3 regions of the Staphylococcus saprophyticus subsp. saprophyticus ATCC 15305 genome follow, and region 2 is predicted to be linked to each of the others. Evidence: riboswitches for the same ligand, from Rfam matches in the RefSeq annotation. Region 2 holds a riboswitch; each other region holds the start of a gene.

Region 1 (5,059 bases), 300 kb from region 2:
GTGCTTTAATTGCCATGCGTTTCAAACTAAGCCCATTAGCAACTGCAGTCGTAGCTAGCTCTGCATTTGTAGGAAGCGGCGCAGCACAATTCAAAGATGGCGTGTGGTTATTAGTTGGAGTTGGAGATTTAATTAATACAATGCTTACTGCAGCGATTGCAGTATTTTTAATATTATTAGTAGGAGAAAAATTTGGCAGTCTGACATTAATTATTTTACCTACCATTGTGGGGGTCATCGCAAGTGTAATTGGTGTATTTACCTTACCATATATCCAAATGATTACAACAGGTATTGGGAACTTAGTAAATTCTTTTACTGAGTTGCAGCCAGTCCTTATGTCAATGCTCATTGCATTAGTGTTTAGCTTTATTATTATTTCACCAATTTCCACAGTTGCGACTGCTTTAGCTATTGGTATCAATGGCTTAGCTGCAGGTTCAGCTTCACTAGGTATTGTTGCGTGTGAAGGTGCATTAGTAGCAGGCACACTTAAAATAAATAGAGCGGGTGTACCACTTACGATATTCTTAGGTGGCGTCAAAATGATGATTCCGAATATGGTCAGACATCCTATTATATTGTTACCTATTTTTACCAATGCGCTTATTACAGGTTTAGTTGGTGGGTTAATTGGTATTGGAGGTACAAAGGAATCAGCTGGTTTTGGTATTATCGGACTAGTTGGACCGATCAGTGCTTTTAGATTTATGGAACATTCAATAATATTGAATTTAGTTTTTGTGTTTATTGCATTTTTTGTCGTACCATTTGTTATGGGGTATTTAATTAATACGTTATATATGAAGATATTGAAAATATATGATAGAGAAATCTTCAAGTTCTTAGCGTAAGGTTACACAATTTGCTTAAAATGTGTGTCATATTTTGTAATAAAGCATAAGGTTGTCGTTACATAAAAAAATATAAAATGATTAAAAAAGGCCACCCATCAGTGGTCTTTTTTTAATTTAAACAAAAAAATTTGCAAGTTTTACTCCAAAATATAATTTTTTTGTCTTTTTGTTATTTTACAGTTATGTAACAAAAGTGTGATTTGTAATATTTCAGAATATATGATTTTCTTAAATGTAAATTTATTTAATCGCTTTATATCATATACTCATATAATATCCTTTTATCTATCAATAGTTATTTAGCATTACAAAATAAAACAAATATGTCGTAATGTTACAAAGTGGAATTTGATTTGTAACGTTTTGTTAAGTAAGTGTAATATAACTGAACGAAATTTATGGTATATTATTTGTGGCGAAAAGATAAGACATTAAATTTAAAAGATTTCAGCACATACGATAAATAATTTAACGAAAATATAATTTAACTTAAAAAGAAATTAATTGGAGGATTTTTTTATTATGAAGAAAACAATTTTAGCATCATCATTAGCAGTAGCATTAGGTGTAACAGGATATGCAGCAACAGCTGATCACAATCAAGCGCATGCATCAGAAGAAAATATCGACCAAGCGCATTTAGCTGACTTAGCTCAAAACAACCCAGAGCAATTAAATGAAAAACCATTACACGCTGGTGCGTATAACTATGATTTCGTATTAGGTGGAAACGAATATACTTTCACTTCTGATGGCCAAACTTGGTCATGGAATTATACAACTGCAGGTGCTCAAAGTGCATCTTCTAACACTATCCAAGATGTAACTGCTCAAGCAACTACACACACTAACGAAACTTCAGCTAACGAAGTTCGTACACAACAACAATCAAGTAACACTGAAGTAGCAGCTGTTGAAGCGCCTAAAGCTTCATCTAACACAAACGTTCAAACTGCACAAACAAGTACTTCAACTAAATCAACAACTACAACAACTACAACATCAACATCAAGTATTGATGCAATTGCTAATCAAATGGCAGAACGTACTGGTGTATCAGCTTCACAATGGAAAGGTGTTATCCAACGTGAAAGTGGCGGTAACGCAAATGCTGTTAATGCTTCATCAGGTGCATACGGATTATTCCAATTATTAGGCCATGGTGAACATGCAGGTATGTCAGTTCAAGATCAAATGGATAAAGCTGTTGAAGTTTATAATAACCAAGGTGCTGGAGCATGGGTTGCTTGGTAAGATTTAATTATATAGACAAAGAGTGACTCTTTAGAGTCGCTCTTTTTTTGCATTGACATGTTTGAATATTCTGATAAAATTAATAGTAATTTAAAAGCAAAACTTATCCAGAGAAGTTGAGGGAATTGGCCCTGTGAAGCTTCAGCAACAGACTTTGTAAAGAAGTACTGTGCTTCGTCCAACAAGTAATACTACTTGAAAGATAGGTGACATGTAAACTATATGCCACTTTCGTAGGTATATAGTTTTTTTATTAGGAGGACTTTGATGGTGATTTCGGATAGATTAGCACAAGTACCAGATAGTTATTTTGCAAAAACGATGGGGCAGCCTGTTGAACATGGGCCGTTACCTTTAATTAATATGGCGGTAGGTATACCAGATGGAGAAACACCAACAGGGATTATTGATTGTTTTACAGATGCATTGCGAGAGCCTAATAATCAAAAGTATGTAGCATTTCATGGTAAAGAGACTTTTAAACAAGCGATTGTAGATTTTTATCAAAGGCAATATGATGTCGTGTTAGATAAAGACGATGAAGTCTGTATTTTGTACGGAACTAAAAATGGTTTGGTAGCTTTACCATCTTGTATTGTTAATCCTGGTGAAAATGTACTACTACCAGATCCAGGTTATACAGATTATAAGGCGGGTGTCTTATTAGCTGATGCACATCCACAACCGCTCGTATTAGAACCACCATATTACTTGCCTCAATGGGATAAAGTGGATAGGGATATATTGAAAAATACGCGATTAGTCTATTTAACGTATCCAAATAATCCTACTGGATCAGTAGCTACACAAGCTGTATTTGATGAGGCTGTAGCGCAATTTAAAGGTACAAAGACTAAAATAGTTCATGATTTTGCGTACAGTGCATTTGGGTTTGATCATAAAAATCCGAGTATTTTACAAACAGAAGGTGCAAAAGATTTAGCGATTGAAGTATTTTCATTATCTAAAGGATATAATATGTCCGGTTTTAGAGTTGGATTTGCAGTAGGCAATAAAGATATGATTCAAGCGTTGAAAAAATATCACACACACACGCATGCGGGTATGTTTGGTGCGTTACAAGATGCAGCGACCTATGCATTGAATCACTATGATGATTTCTTGGACGAACAAAGTAATATTTTCAAACAACGTAGGGATACTTTTGAAGCGAAGTTAAAGGAAGAAAATATTCCATTTGAACCGATGAAAGGTGGTATATTCTTGTGGCTAAAAACGCCGCCAAATTTTGATGGGGAATCATTTGTTGACTATTTATTACAAGAGCAATCCATACTTGTTGCACCGGGTATTCCGTTTGGTGAACATGGTAAAAACTATGTGCGTATATCATTAGCGCTTGATGATGAGCAATTGAAAGTAGCTGCCGAGAGAATCCAATCTCTGAGACATCTGTATGAATAACATTAATTTTAAAGGGGATGCTAACATGACGCGTATAAAACTTTTTGGCGTTAGAAATGAGGATAAAGCTTTCATTGAAGCTTGGTCTAATAAGCATAAAGTAGAAGTCGATTTAGATGAAGATTTATTAACATGTGAAACTGTCTCACGTGTAAAAGGATTTGATGGTGTGTCTATTTCGCAACAAATACCATTGGACGAAACCATTTATAAGCAATTACATGATTTTGGGATTAAACAAATTGCTCAACGTAGTGCTGGCTTTGATATTTATGATTTTGAATTGGCGGAAAAATATAATTTGATTATTAGTAATGTACCTTCTTATTCACCACATTCAATTGCGGAATATACTGTGTCACAAGCACTCAATCTAGTTCGTAATTATAATGACATTCAACAAAAAACTGCTGAATATGATTTTAGGTGGCAACCGGATATATTATCACGTTCTATTAGAGACTTGAAAGTTGCTGTCATTGGAACAGGTCGCATTGGTTCAATTGTTGCTAAGATATTTGCGCAAGGATTTGACGCTGAAGTAACGGCTTATGACATTGCACCTAATGATGATTATAGAAGCTTTTTAACTTATGCAAGTACCATCAATGAAGCAATCCAAAATGCAGATATCGTAACAGTACATATTCCAGCTAGTAAGGAAAATGATTATTTGTTTGATGAAACTTTATTCAATGAATTTAAACCAGGTTCTGTATTTATTAATTGTGCTCGAGGTACAATTGTGAAAACAAGTGCATTAATCGATGCTTTAGATCGAGGTTTGATAAAAGGTGCAGCATTAGATACGTATGAAGGTGAAAAAGGCTTGTTCCCTAGTGATCAACGTCATACAGCATTTAATGATGATATGTTAAAGCAATTGATTGAACGACCAGATGTCATTGTTTCACCACACATTGCATTTTATACAGATGCCGCTGTCGAAAATTTAATTGTTGATGCATTAGATGCAACGATGGAAGTCATAAAAACAGGTGACACGCGTTTAAGAGTAAATTAAATATATAAAAGAAGGGGCGCTTAAATGACTAAGCGTCCCTTCTTTTATATTTATTTAACATCGTAACCTTGGTCTTCTATTGCGTCTTTCATTTGAGGCATTGTAACTTTGTCATCGTCAAAATCTACTTTAACATTACCGGCTTCTAGACTAACGTCAGCTGTTGATACACCATCAAGCTCAGTTAATGCAGTTTCTACAGCATGTTTGCAATGGTCACAGCTCATGCCTTCTACTTGAATTGTTTCTGTAGCCATATAAATCACCTCCTCATAAAGTCGTATGATTGTATTATATATCATTTATAATTTCATACGTTTTAATCTTAACGCATTTGTTACTACACTAACAGAACTTAGAGCCATGGCTGCACCAGCAATCCATGGTGCGAGCAAACCAAGTGCGGCGATAGGTATACCTGCAACATTATAACCAAATGCCCAGAATAAGTTTTGGCGAATATTGCGTATGGTTGCTTTACTTGCCTTAATGGCTTTAG
Region 2 (5,059 bases):
GAGATGGTTGATTTTGAAAGAGCAGCTAAAGTCTCTGGTGCGAGATTCGTATTCTTGACAGGTGACGGTGCACAATTAGAGAGAGCGTTAATGAACTACATGATTACGAAACATACGACACAACATGGCTATACGGAAATGATGGTACCACAATTAGTTAATGCCGATTCTATGTATGGTACAGGTCAACTTCCAAAATTTGAAGAAGACTTATTTAAAGTAGAAAAAGAAGGTCTTTATACCATTCCAACTGCAGAAGTGCCATTAACGAATTATTACCGCAATGAAATCATTGCACCTGACGTATTACCAGCTAAATTTACAGCTCAATCAGCTTGTTATCGTAGTGAGGCTGGATCTGCTGGTCGTGATACACGAGGACTTATTCGCTTACACCAATTTGATAAAGTTGAAATGGTACGTATTGAAAAACCTGAAGATTCTTGGCAAGCACTTGAAGACATGACTCATCATGCAGAAGCGATTTTAGAAGAACTTGGTTTACCATATCGCCGTGTTATCTTGTGTACAGGAGATATTGGTTTTGGTTCAAGTAAAACATATGATTTAGAAGTTTGGTTACCAAGCTATAACGATTATAAAGAAATCAGCTCTTGTTCAAATATTACAGATTTCCAAGCACGTCGTTCAAACATTCGCTTCAAACGCGATAAAAATGCGAAACCAGAATTAGCGCATACTTTAAATGGTAGCGGGTTAGCTGTAGGTCGTACCTTTGCAGCTATCGTTGAGAACTACCAAAATGAAGATGGCTCAGTTACAATTCCAGAAGTGTTAGTTCCATTTATGGGTGGTAAAACAGTCATCCGTCCGACTAAATAAAAAACTGAAAGTAATGCTAAAAACGCGTAGCGACAATAGGTCCTATGCGTTTTTTTGTGCACTATCGAAAGGGTAGGGGAGGTGTAAAAAGTATAAAATAGCAAATATGATTAGGCGGAATTCAGATATATTTTAGAGGTATGTCTTAATTATTTCTAAAAATTCAGAGAAATATAAACAACGTGTTTTAAGCTTTTTAAGACAATCGTTAGTCTAACCTCACACAAACGGATGTCTAAAGATATTGCGCATTTAGAATCAGTTGTATTAGAATTGATATATTATTTTTGAAGTGCCATGAGAGGGTGGGTGTGTATGGAAAATGAAGCGCATGTAACATTTAAACAAGGTGTCAAAGCGTGTATTCCTACCTTGTTAGGATACGCAGGTGTGGGTTTATCATTTGGAATTGTTGCAGTTGCTTCAGGATTTAGCTTGTTGGAAATTATTTTACTGTGTTTGCTTGTATACGCAGGCGCAGCACAATTTATAATTTGCGCGCTTGTTATTGCAGGTACACCTATATCCGCAATTGTATTAACTGCGTTCATCGTCAATTCTAGGATGTTCTTATTAAGTATGACACTTGCACCAAGCTATAAAGATTATAGTTTACTAAATAGAATTGGGTTGGCAACATTGGTAACAGATGAAACATTTGGGGTTGCAGTGACACCACATCTAAAAGGCGAAAAAATTAATGATCGATGGCTACACGGTTTGAATATAACGGCTTATGTTTTTTGGACGATTGCATGTATTATTGGTGCTTTATTTGGTAAATACATCCATGACCCAGACGTATTAGGCTTAGACTTTGCAATAACGGCTATGTTTATTTTTCTTGCCGTCTCCCAATTTGAATCAATCAGGCGCTCAAAAGTTAAGATTTACTTAGTTCTGATTATTTGTGTCATTGTGATGATGTTGGGATTAAGTTTATTTATGCCATCATATTTAGCGATTATTTTAGCTTCTACAATAACGGCAGCACTTGGGGTGGTGATGGAACGATGACGACAACGATACATATGTTAACGATTATTATTTTATGCGGAATTGTGACATGGTTGACTCGAATTATACCGTTTGTGATGATTTCTAAAGTTCATTTATCTGAACGTGTAGTCAAATGGCTCTCTTTTATCCCAATTACATTGTTTACAGCGTTGATTATTGATGGTGTCTTGGTTCAACAAGAGGGCGTAATGGGATACACAATCAATATGCCATTTTTGATAACGATGATACCTACGATTGTAGTTGCCATCGTTTCAAGAAGTTTAACGATAACGATTTTAAGTGGGATTATTATTATGGCATTGTTGAGATGGGTTTTTTAAAGAATATCATTGATGAAACACAGGATATCCGTTAGAATTAGAATAATTAGAAAATTATGATATTTCCAATTTTTAGTCTGTCATACTTTCGTTTTATACAATTAAAATCAAATCTTATTTCGAGAAGCTGAGGGACTTGGCCCAGTGATGCTTCAGCAACCGGCTGTGTAGTACGGTGCTAAAACCAACGATACACTCGAATGATAAGTAATTATAACTTCTTACTTATGTTATATGAGTGAGAAGTTTTTTATTAAGTAGGAGGGAAATCATGACGAATTATACGGTAGATACTTTAGAATTAGGGCCTTTTACAACGGAATCTGGAGAACTCATATCTAATTTGAAACTACGCTATGAACATGTGGGGTTGAAAGGACAACCTTTAGTTGTTGTCTGTCACGCTTTGACAGGTAACCATTTAACATATGGGACAAATGATCAACCAGGATGGTGGAGAGGTATCATTGATGGGGGCTATATGCCCATCAATGATTATCAATTTTTAACTTTTAATGTAATTGGTAGTCCGTATGGTTCAAGTTCGGCATTAACAGATGCTGATTTCCCTCAAACGCTCACGTTAAGAGACATTGTACGTGCAATTGAAATAGGCATAGAAACGTTAGGATTTGAACACATTAATATTCTCATTGGTGGTTCTTTAGGAGGCATGCAAGCGATTGAATTATTATATAATCGCAAATTTAATGTCGATAAAGCCGTTATACTTGCTGCAACGGATAAAACATCATCCTACAGTCGAGCGTTTAACGAGATAGCGAGGCAAGCCATTCATTTAGATCCTAAAAATGGTATGAGTATCGCTAGACAATTGGGTTTCTTAACTTATCGATCATCTAAAAGTTACGATAAGCGCTTTTCACCAGATCAAGTTGTCGCCTATCAAAAACATCAAGGTGATAAGTTTATGAATCATTTTGATTACGCATGTTATTTAACACTGCTGGATGTCTTGGATAGTCATGATGTCGATAGAGGACGTGATGATGTGGATGAAGTATTCCGTAATTTAGATACGAAGGTTATGACAATGGGCTTTACCGATGACTTACTTTATCCTGATGACCTTGTTCGAGCAGTCGGCGAGCGCTTTAAATTTCATAAACATTTTTTCGTTCCTGACAATGTAGGACATGATGGATTTTTACTTAACTTCAATGATTGGGCGCCGAATCTATATCACTTTTTAAAAGTCTATAAAATCAAACGTAAATGAACTAACTAAATAGATTTAATTTTTGGGATGTGCCGGTTGTCTTCTTACTACTAAATAGAGGTGAGAAACAAGTTGGTTACATCCTATTTTTGTGTGAAATATAAATAAGTTGTTGTTAGTGAAGAAGCGATTGATATATAACAATGATTTCTAAGGATTATAGTGAAGGTGTATTTTCTGAATAGAACTTCTATATAAAATGGGTTGCCAATAATTGTATAAAAGTTTTAAAGAGGTTAAAATAAAGGGTATAGTCAAAAATAGTATGGGAGTGGCGAATTTGTTTTCTAAAATATATCCTAAAGCAACTGTGCTTAGTATTCTAACGCTAATCGTAGTCGCTTTGGCTTTGCATATATTACCACCGCTTGGTCTTGTATTGAGCGCGTTTGCGACAATTCCTGGCATTATCTTATGGCATAAATCAATTGAATCATTCGGATTGACAGCTGTCGTAACGGTTGTATTAACAACTTTACTGGGTAATATATTTGTATTAAGTATCATGGTCCTCGTGCTCATTACGAGTTTCGTTGTTGGCCAATTATTAAAAGAAAGAACATCTAAAGAACGTATACTATATATAACGACTACATATATTAGTATGATTTCATTAATTGCATTTATGGGACTGCAAACGTTTGATAAGATACCAAGCGCGACAGTTTTAATGAACCCAATAAAAGATCAAATGCATCAGGTTATTTCAGGTGCTTCAGTTGGTAACGAGTATAAACAAATGCTCGAAGAGGGATTCCGTCAATTGGCAGTTCAGTTACCAAGTATGGTAATCATTGCAGTTTTTCTACTTATTTTAATCAATTTAATTATTACTTTTCCAATTTTACGTAAATTCAAAATCGCTACACCAATATTTAAACCATTATATGCTTGGCAGATGAGCCGTTCATTATTATGGATATATATTATTGTCTTGATTTGTGTTATGTTTGCAAGCCAAGCTGGTACTTTCCAAAGTATCGTTTTAAACTTTGAAATTGTGTTATCATTATGTATGTATATTCAGGGGTTAAGTGTTATTCACTTTTTCGGCAAAGCAAAATCAATGCCACTCGTACTTACTGTGTTACTAATGGTTATAGGGACAATTTTAATGCCATTAACACATATTGTAAGTCTCCTGGGTGTAATCGATTTATGTTTTAACTTAAAAAGTATCATTAAAAAATGATTTGAGGTGGAAGAATGAACCGTCAATCCACTAAAAAAGCGTTGATTTTACCATTTGTAATTATGACGCTCACGGCAATTGCGCTGGTTGTAGTTTGGTTTGTTTTTAACCAACTCGTAGCAGGTATAGCGACGATTGTATTAGTGATTATTATTATAGGGACAGCATTTATGGTAAGACAAGCTTTACAAAAATTAGACAGCTATGTGGACAATTTAAGTGGTCATATCTCTGAAGGTAGTAATTTCGCAATTAAAAATCTACCTATCGGAATGATTATCTTAGATGAAAATGAAAACATAGAGTGGATGAATAGATTTATGTCGGAACGTTTAAATCGTAATGTAATTTCCGACCCAGTCAACGAAGTATATCCTAATATCTTAAAACAATTAGAAAAAACACAAGAAATAGAAATTAATGAAAATGAATACCACTATC
Region 3 (5,059 bases), 260 kb from region 2:
TGGATAACACAGTAATCATTAAATATTTGTGCCACATGCCTTGTTCGATTGAAGTGCTTAATTTGAATTCTGCCTTTGTTTCAGAAAATGCTTGTGCAATTTTTTGTGCGCGTTCACTTTTACTTCCATCTAGTTCTCCAAAAAAGAGTTTATCAAAAGGGCTTGTTTGTATGATTTCTCCCATACTATCTAATGTTGTTTCTATCACACAATAGCCACCCATAACTTTGTCTTTACCAAAGATAGATTGTAATTGTGGAATATGTGCGACGCCGTTTAATAATGGAATGATGGCAGTATGACCATCGACAAATGGTTTCAAATCTGTCATGGCTTGCTCTAAATGATAGGATTTAGAAGAAAGTAAAATAACATCGAAAGGCGCTACGCGATCGTCTTTTGTAATGAGTTGAGGATTGAAATGATAATCTCCCTGCTCACTGTGGATGGCTAATCCATTTCTTTCTAAAAATGACTTGCGTTTGGGTCTTACTAAGAATGTCACGTTCTGTCCGCTTTCGGCTAATCTGCCTCCAAAATAGCCTCCGATACCGCCAGCACCTAATACTAATATACGCATTGAATACAACTCCTTATACGCTATGTGTGTTGATTTGTTAATTGATGTATATATACCACATTTGAGGGGCATATACGCATATGAAAATAATTTTCAAATAATTCAATAGATGTAGTTGGGACAGTATATTTTATTTTTAAATATATATTTGAAAACAATAAAATTTGTGCAATGTAATAAGTGTTCACTAATTAAAAACATGGAGGGGTTCCAATGTCGTTTAAAAATGATCATAAGTATCAGTGGAAAGATATGCAAGGGAAAGATTTTCTACTACCGTTTATTTATTTGATAGGTAATTTTTGTTTATCTATAGTCATCTTAACAATCATGATTGGAATCAATGAAACGCAAGGGAAAAATAACGCTAACTTTAATGCTAACTTTTCAGGTACGCCAGGCATATTAATGGAAATGATTGCCTTTATAATTATATTCGCGTTATGGATTTTATTCCATAGACATTCATTTAGACAATCGTGGAAACAGGGGCTACAAAATATTAAGCAACACTGGAAACTCATTGTCATTACATTTATCGTTATTATAGTGTTTAAAGAAATTTATCCATATTTAGTAAATGCATTCGCACCAGAACATTGGAAATTTGAAGAAACACAAAATGACAAAATGGTGGAGGAAATGTTTGCTACGCCTGTATCAACCATATTAGCTTTTTTCTCAATTGTAATTATTGCACCAATGACAGAAGAATTTTTATTTAGACATTTAATTATTGGCGAATTAGGAAAGAAATTAAATTTCTATGTTATGTCTGTTATTTCAATTATTGTGTTTGCATCTTTACATGTAACAGAAGCTAAATCTCCATTAGAAATTGTGATGTATCTTGCCATAGCAGTTGGTATTGTATATGTATATATGAAATCGCAGCGTAGTTTAGCTGTAGCCATTGCGTTACATGCTTTGAATAATTTATTAGCGTATATTTTCATGATTATCATGTAATTTACATAATTCTTAGTGATATACCTGTCTTCTTTGTGAAGGACAGGTATATTTTATCGTGTTAGTGTTTAGAATTTTCTAAAAACTCATTGACTAATCTTGAGCATAATGCTAGGATTAAACCACTAAACATAAATATGATTGACTCTTATCAAGAGTGGTGGAGGGATGTGCCCGATGAAACCCAGCAACCGTCGATTTTTCGAAATGGTGCTAAGTCACAAAAAGTTATTTAACTTTTGGAGATGAGAGAAAGTGCAAACTTTCTCTTGATTTATTAAGAGAAAGTTTTTTTATACATATAAGTACGTTGAAACAAATTTTTAAGGAGTGAAAGTATTATGAGAAAATGGTTTATTTTAGGATCATTGTTTGTGTTAACGATTATACTAGCAGCATGTGGTAAATCGAATGGTGAAAAAGAGGATAAGGAAATTACGATTGCTGCTTCGCCAGCGCCCCATGGCGTCGTACTTGAACATGCAAAAGAAGAAATGAAAAAGAAAGGCTATGATTTAAAAATAAAAACAGTTAATGATTATAAGGTTCCTAATAAATTATTAGATAAAGGAGATGTTGATGCGAATGCATTTCAACATACACCGTATCTTAAAGCAGAAAAGAAAGACCATAATTATAAAATAGAAGAAGCCGGGAAAGTGTTCACGACACCGATGGGCGTTTATAGTAAAAAATATAAAGACATTAAAGATATCCCTAAAGGTTCTACCATTTATGTATCAAACAATCCTGCTGAAGAAGGTCGTTTCTTGTCATTCTTTGTTGATAAAGGCTTAATCAAAATTAAAAAAGGTGTCAGTATTGAAGATGCTAAGTTTGATGACATTGTAGAAAATAAAAAAGATTTGAAATTTAATAACAAGCAAGGTGCGGAATTCTTACCTAAAACTTATAATAGTAAAGAAGGCGCAGCAGTGATAATGAATTCTAATTATGCGATTGATAATGGTCTAACACCACATAAAGATGCAATTGCTATAGAAGGAAAATCATCACCATTTGCGAATATTGTTGCCGTACAAGAAGGACATAAAAACGATAAAAAATTCAAAGAACTTATGAAAGTTTTACAATCTAAAGAGATGAAGAAATTTATAACTGATAAATATGGACAAGATGTTATTCCGTATGAAAAATAAATAATCATGTAATATATAGATTGAAGAGGAAGGTGATTCGATTATGTCTAAGCTAGGTATTATTGGTTTAGGAAAAGTGGGTACGCAAGTACTTACAGATGTACAGCAACTGAATTTGTTTTCAGAGATTATTTTAATTGATGATAGAGCGGACGTGGCAAGTGGTGAAGCACTTGACCATATTCACTCGCAAGGACTGATAAATACTGCACATATCAAGATTCGTAGCGGTGTCTATCAAGACTTAACGGATGCAGACTTTATCGTCATAGCTGCGAGTGAAGCAACCGATAAAAATAATGGTGACCGTACATTATTAGCGCAAGGAAATCACGACATCATTAAGGGCATAATGTCCCAAATAGCTGAAGTGACGCAAGAGGCGGTTGTGATTCTGATATCTAATCCTGTAGATTCTATGGTTTACTTTGCAAATCAAATAGATTACCCAGCCCATAAAATTATTGGTACGGGTACGGCTCTAGAGACATCAAGATTTAAAACAATTATAGCCGATCATTATCAAATTGATCCAAATAATGTGGAAGCTTTTGTCATTGGGGAACATGGTCAACATGCAATCCCCGTGTGGAGTAAAGTGCATATTCATGGTATGGAACTATCGGAATTTGAGGCATTAAGTGACCGTCCAGCAATTGATAAGTCACACATATCGTCCATTATCAACGAAGTGTCGATGGATGTTTTTTACCAAAAAGGGTGGACCAACGCAGCGATATCAAAAGTGACATCATTTTTGATACAGTCCATTGCATTGGATCAGAGAACAATTACACCATTGACTTCCCTGAGTTCAGAATATGGCTTAGAAGATGGTGCATTTAGTTTACCAACATTAATAGATAAAAAGGGTATTGTTCAAAGATTTGCGATAACATTAGACAAAGAAGAAGAACGCGAACTTAAAGAAGCATATGAATATATTAGACAAACGATTCATACAGCACAACAATAGCGATTAAAACATTCAAACACGCATTCATTAGATATTTTCTTTTGAATGCGTGTTTTTTATATTTAAAATAAATGCTTATCTTGTTTATCAATCCGGTAATGGCTACAATATACTTAAATATAGCGATGAATAGAAGTGAAGTATATGAGCATGGGAGGTGTAATGATGCTAGAAAGACATGTAAAGCTCATCAGATTAATGTTAATCAATCGTAATCAATTTTTAAATGCAGATGAAATTGCAAGGTACTTAAATGTTTCTAATCGAACAGCTAGAAATGATATTCAATATATTAATAGTGAAATCTTAGATGATCTCATTGTAAGTGTAAAAGGACGAGGGTATAAATTGAATCAGTCCTTATATAGTATGCAACAAATAGAAACAATTGTAACTGATTTTACCAATAAAGAAAGTGAACTATTAATCAAGTTGGGTTATCAATTACTCATGTATCAACAACCACTTACAAGTGAAGCCATAGGAAAAACTTTTCATTTAACGAAGGCAGAAGTCACTGATTATATAAATAAAATTAAAGCATGGTGTATATCATTCGACGTGAATATCCAAATAACCAAGAAAAAAGGGATCACCGTCAATGGTAGTGAAATGAATATCAGAAATGCAATATTGCACCTAAATCAACTCTCAGAAAATGTTAAAACAGTGGATGCGTTTATTTTAGCGGAGCATCAATATATGAAACATCAAACTGAGGATTTTATATATTTAACTATTAGTACGGGTGTAGGTATGGCCTATATAAGAAAAGGGGAACTTGTTTCTGGTGTTAATGGGAACTTTGGTGAAATTGGTCATACCATTATAAAAGGCGATAGTGATTACCAATGTCCGGTTTGTAAACAATATGTTTGTGTGGAAAATGAAATATCAGGTTTAGCGATCAGTAGAAAAGCGAGTCACATTTTAAATAAGCATGTAAGTACTAGAGAAGCTATAGAAATGTATCTCCATCAAGCGCATAGTGAGATAACTGAAATGATAGATGAAGTTTTGATATTAACACAACAACTATGTACAAATCTATTCAGTATTTTTAATATTAATAACATTGTATTGGGTGGCGGTGTTACCCAAAGTAAGCTACCTTATAAATCAAGCATTGAAAATTATGCACAAAAACATTATTTAATTCAAAATAGCACATTAAATGTAACAATAAGTAATTTAGAGGCAAATGTTTTAACGGGTTTATATCATGTAAACAAATAATATATAGGAGAACGTGACAGAAATTGAATATGCTAATAGAGATTTCGTAGTCTCACTCCGGATAAACTAAATTAGAATAAAGATCTGGAACCTTTATTAATATCTAGATTTTTAAATTAGTCAGAGATGGTTAGCACG

Evidence for each region. A riboswitch is a leader RNA that binds a small molecule or an ion and turns the genes downstream of it on or off. The one in region 2 is predicted to bind S-adenosylmethionine.
Region 1: it holds a riboswitch for S-adenosylmethionine, as region 2 does, so the genes downstream of both, SSP_RS01430 (aminotransferase class I/II-fold pyridoxal phosphate-dependent enzyme) here and SSP_RS00060 (homoserine O-acetyltransferase MetX) in region 2, are expected to answer to the same signal.
Region 3: it holds a riboswitch for S-adenosylmethionine, as region 2 does, so the genes downstream of both, SSP_RS01210 (MetQ/NlpA family ABC transporter substrate-binding protein) here and SSP_RS00060 (homoserine O-acetyltransferase MetX) in region 2, are expected to answer to the same signal.

What each region holds. Positions count from the first base shown of each region.
Region 1 covers NC_007350.1:316,324-321,382, forward strand. Annotated here, with positions in the region: gene SSP_RS01420 (PTS transporter subunit IIC) at 1-854, shown strand, start outside; gene SSP_RS01425 (transglycosylase SLT domain-containing protein) at 1,380-2,111, shown strand; SAM riboswitch class I at 2,212-2,320, shown strand; gene SSP_RS01430 (aminotransferase class I/II-fold pyridoxal phosphate-dependent enzyme) at 2,379-3,536, shown strand; gene SSP_RS01435 (D-lactate dehydrogenase) at 3,562-4,560, shown strand; gene copZ (copper chaperone CopZ) at 4,611-4,817, opposite strand; gene SSP_RS01445 (heavy metal translocating P-type ATPase) at 4,863-5,059, opposite strand, start outside.
Region 2 covers NC_007350.1:13,370-18,428, forward strand. Annotated here, with positions in the region: gene serS (serine--tRNA ligase) at 1-843, shown strand, start outside; gene SSP_RS00050 (AzlC family ABC transporter permease) at 1,159-1,860, shown strand; gene SSP_RS00055 (AzlD domain-containing protein) at 1,857-2,186, shown strand; SAM riboswitch class I at 2,298-2,396, shown strand; gene SSP_RS00060 (homoserine O-acetyltransferase MetX) at 2,458-3,426, shown strand; gene SSP_RS00065 (DUF2232 domain-containing protein) at 3,692-4,618, shown strand; gene SSP_RS00070 (DHH family phosphoesterase) at 4,633-5,059, shown strand, end outside.
Region 3 covers NC_007350.1:275,260-280,318, forward strand. Annotated here, with positions in the region: gene panE (2-dehydropantoate 2-reductase) at 1-580, opposite strand, end outside; gene SSP_RS01205 (CPBP family intramembrane glutamic endopeptidase) at 794-1,549, shown strand; SAM riboswitch class I at 1,695-1,801, shown strand; gene SSP_RS01210 (MetQ/NlpA family ABC transporter substrate-binding protein) at 1,891-2,709, shown strand; gene SSP_RS01215 (L-lactate dehydrogenase) at 2,753-3,685, shown strand; gene SSP_RS12735 (ROK family protein) at 3,851-4,921, shown strand.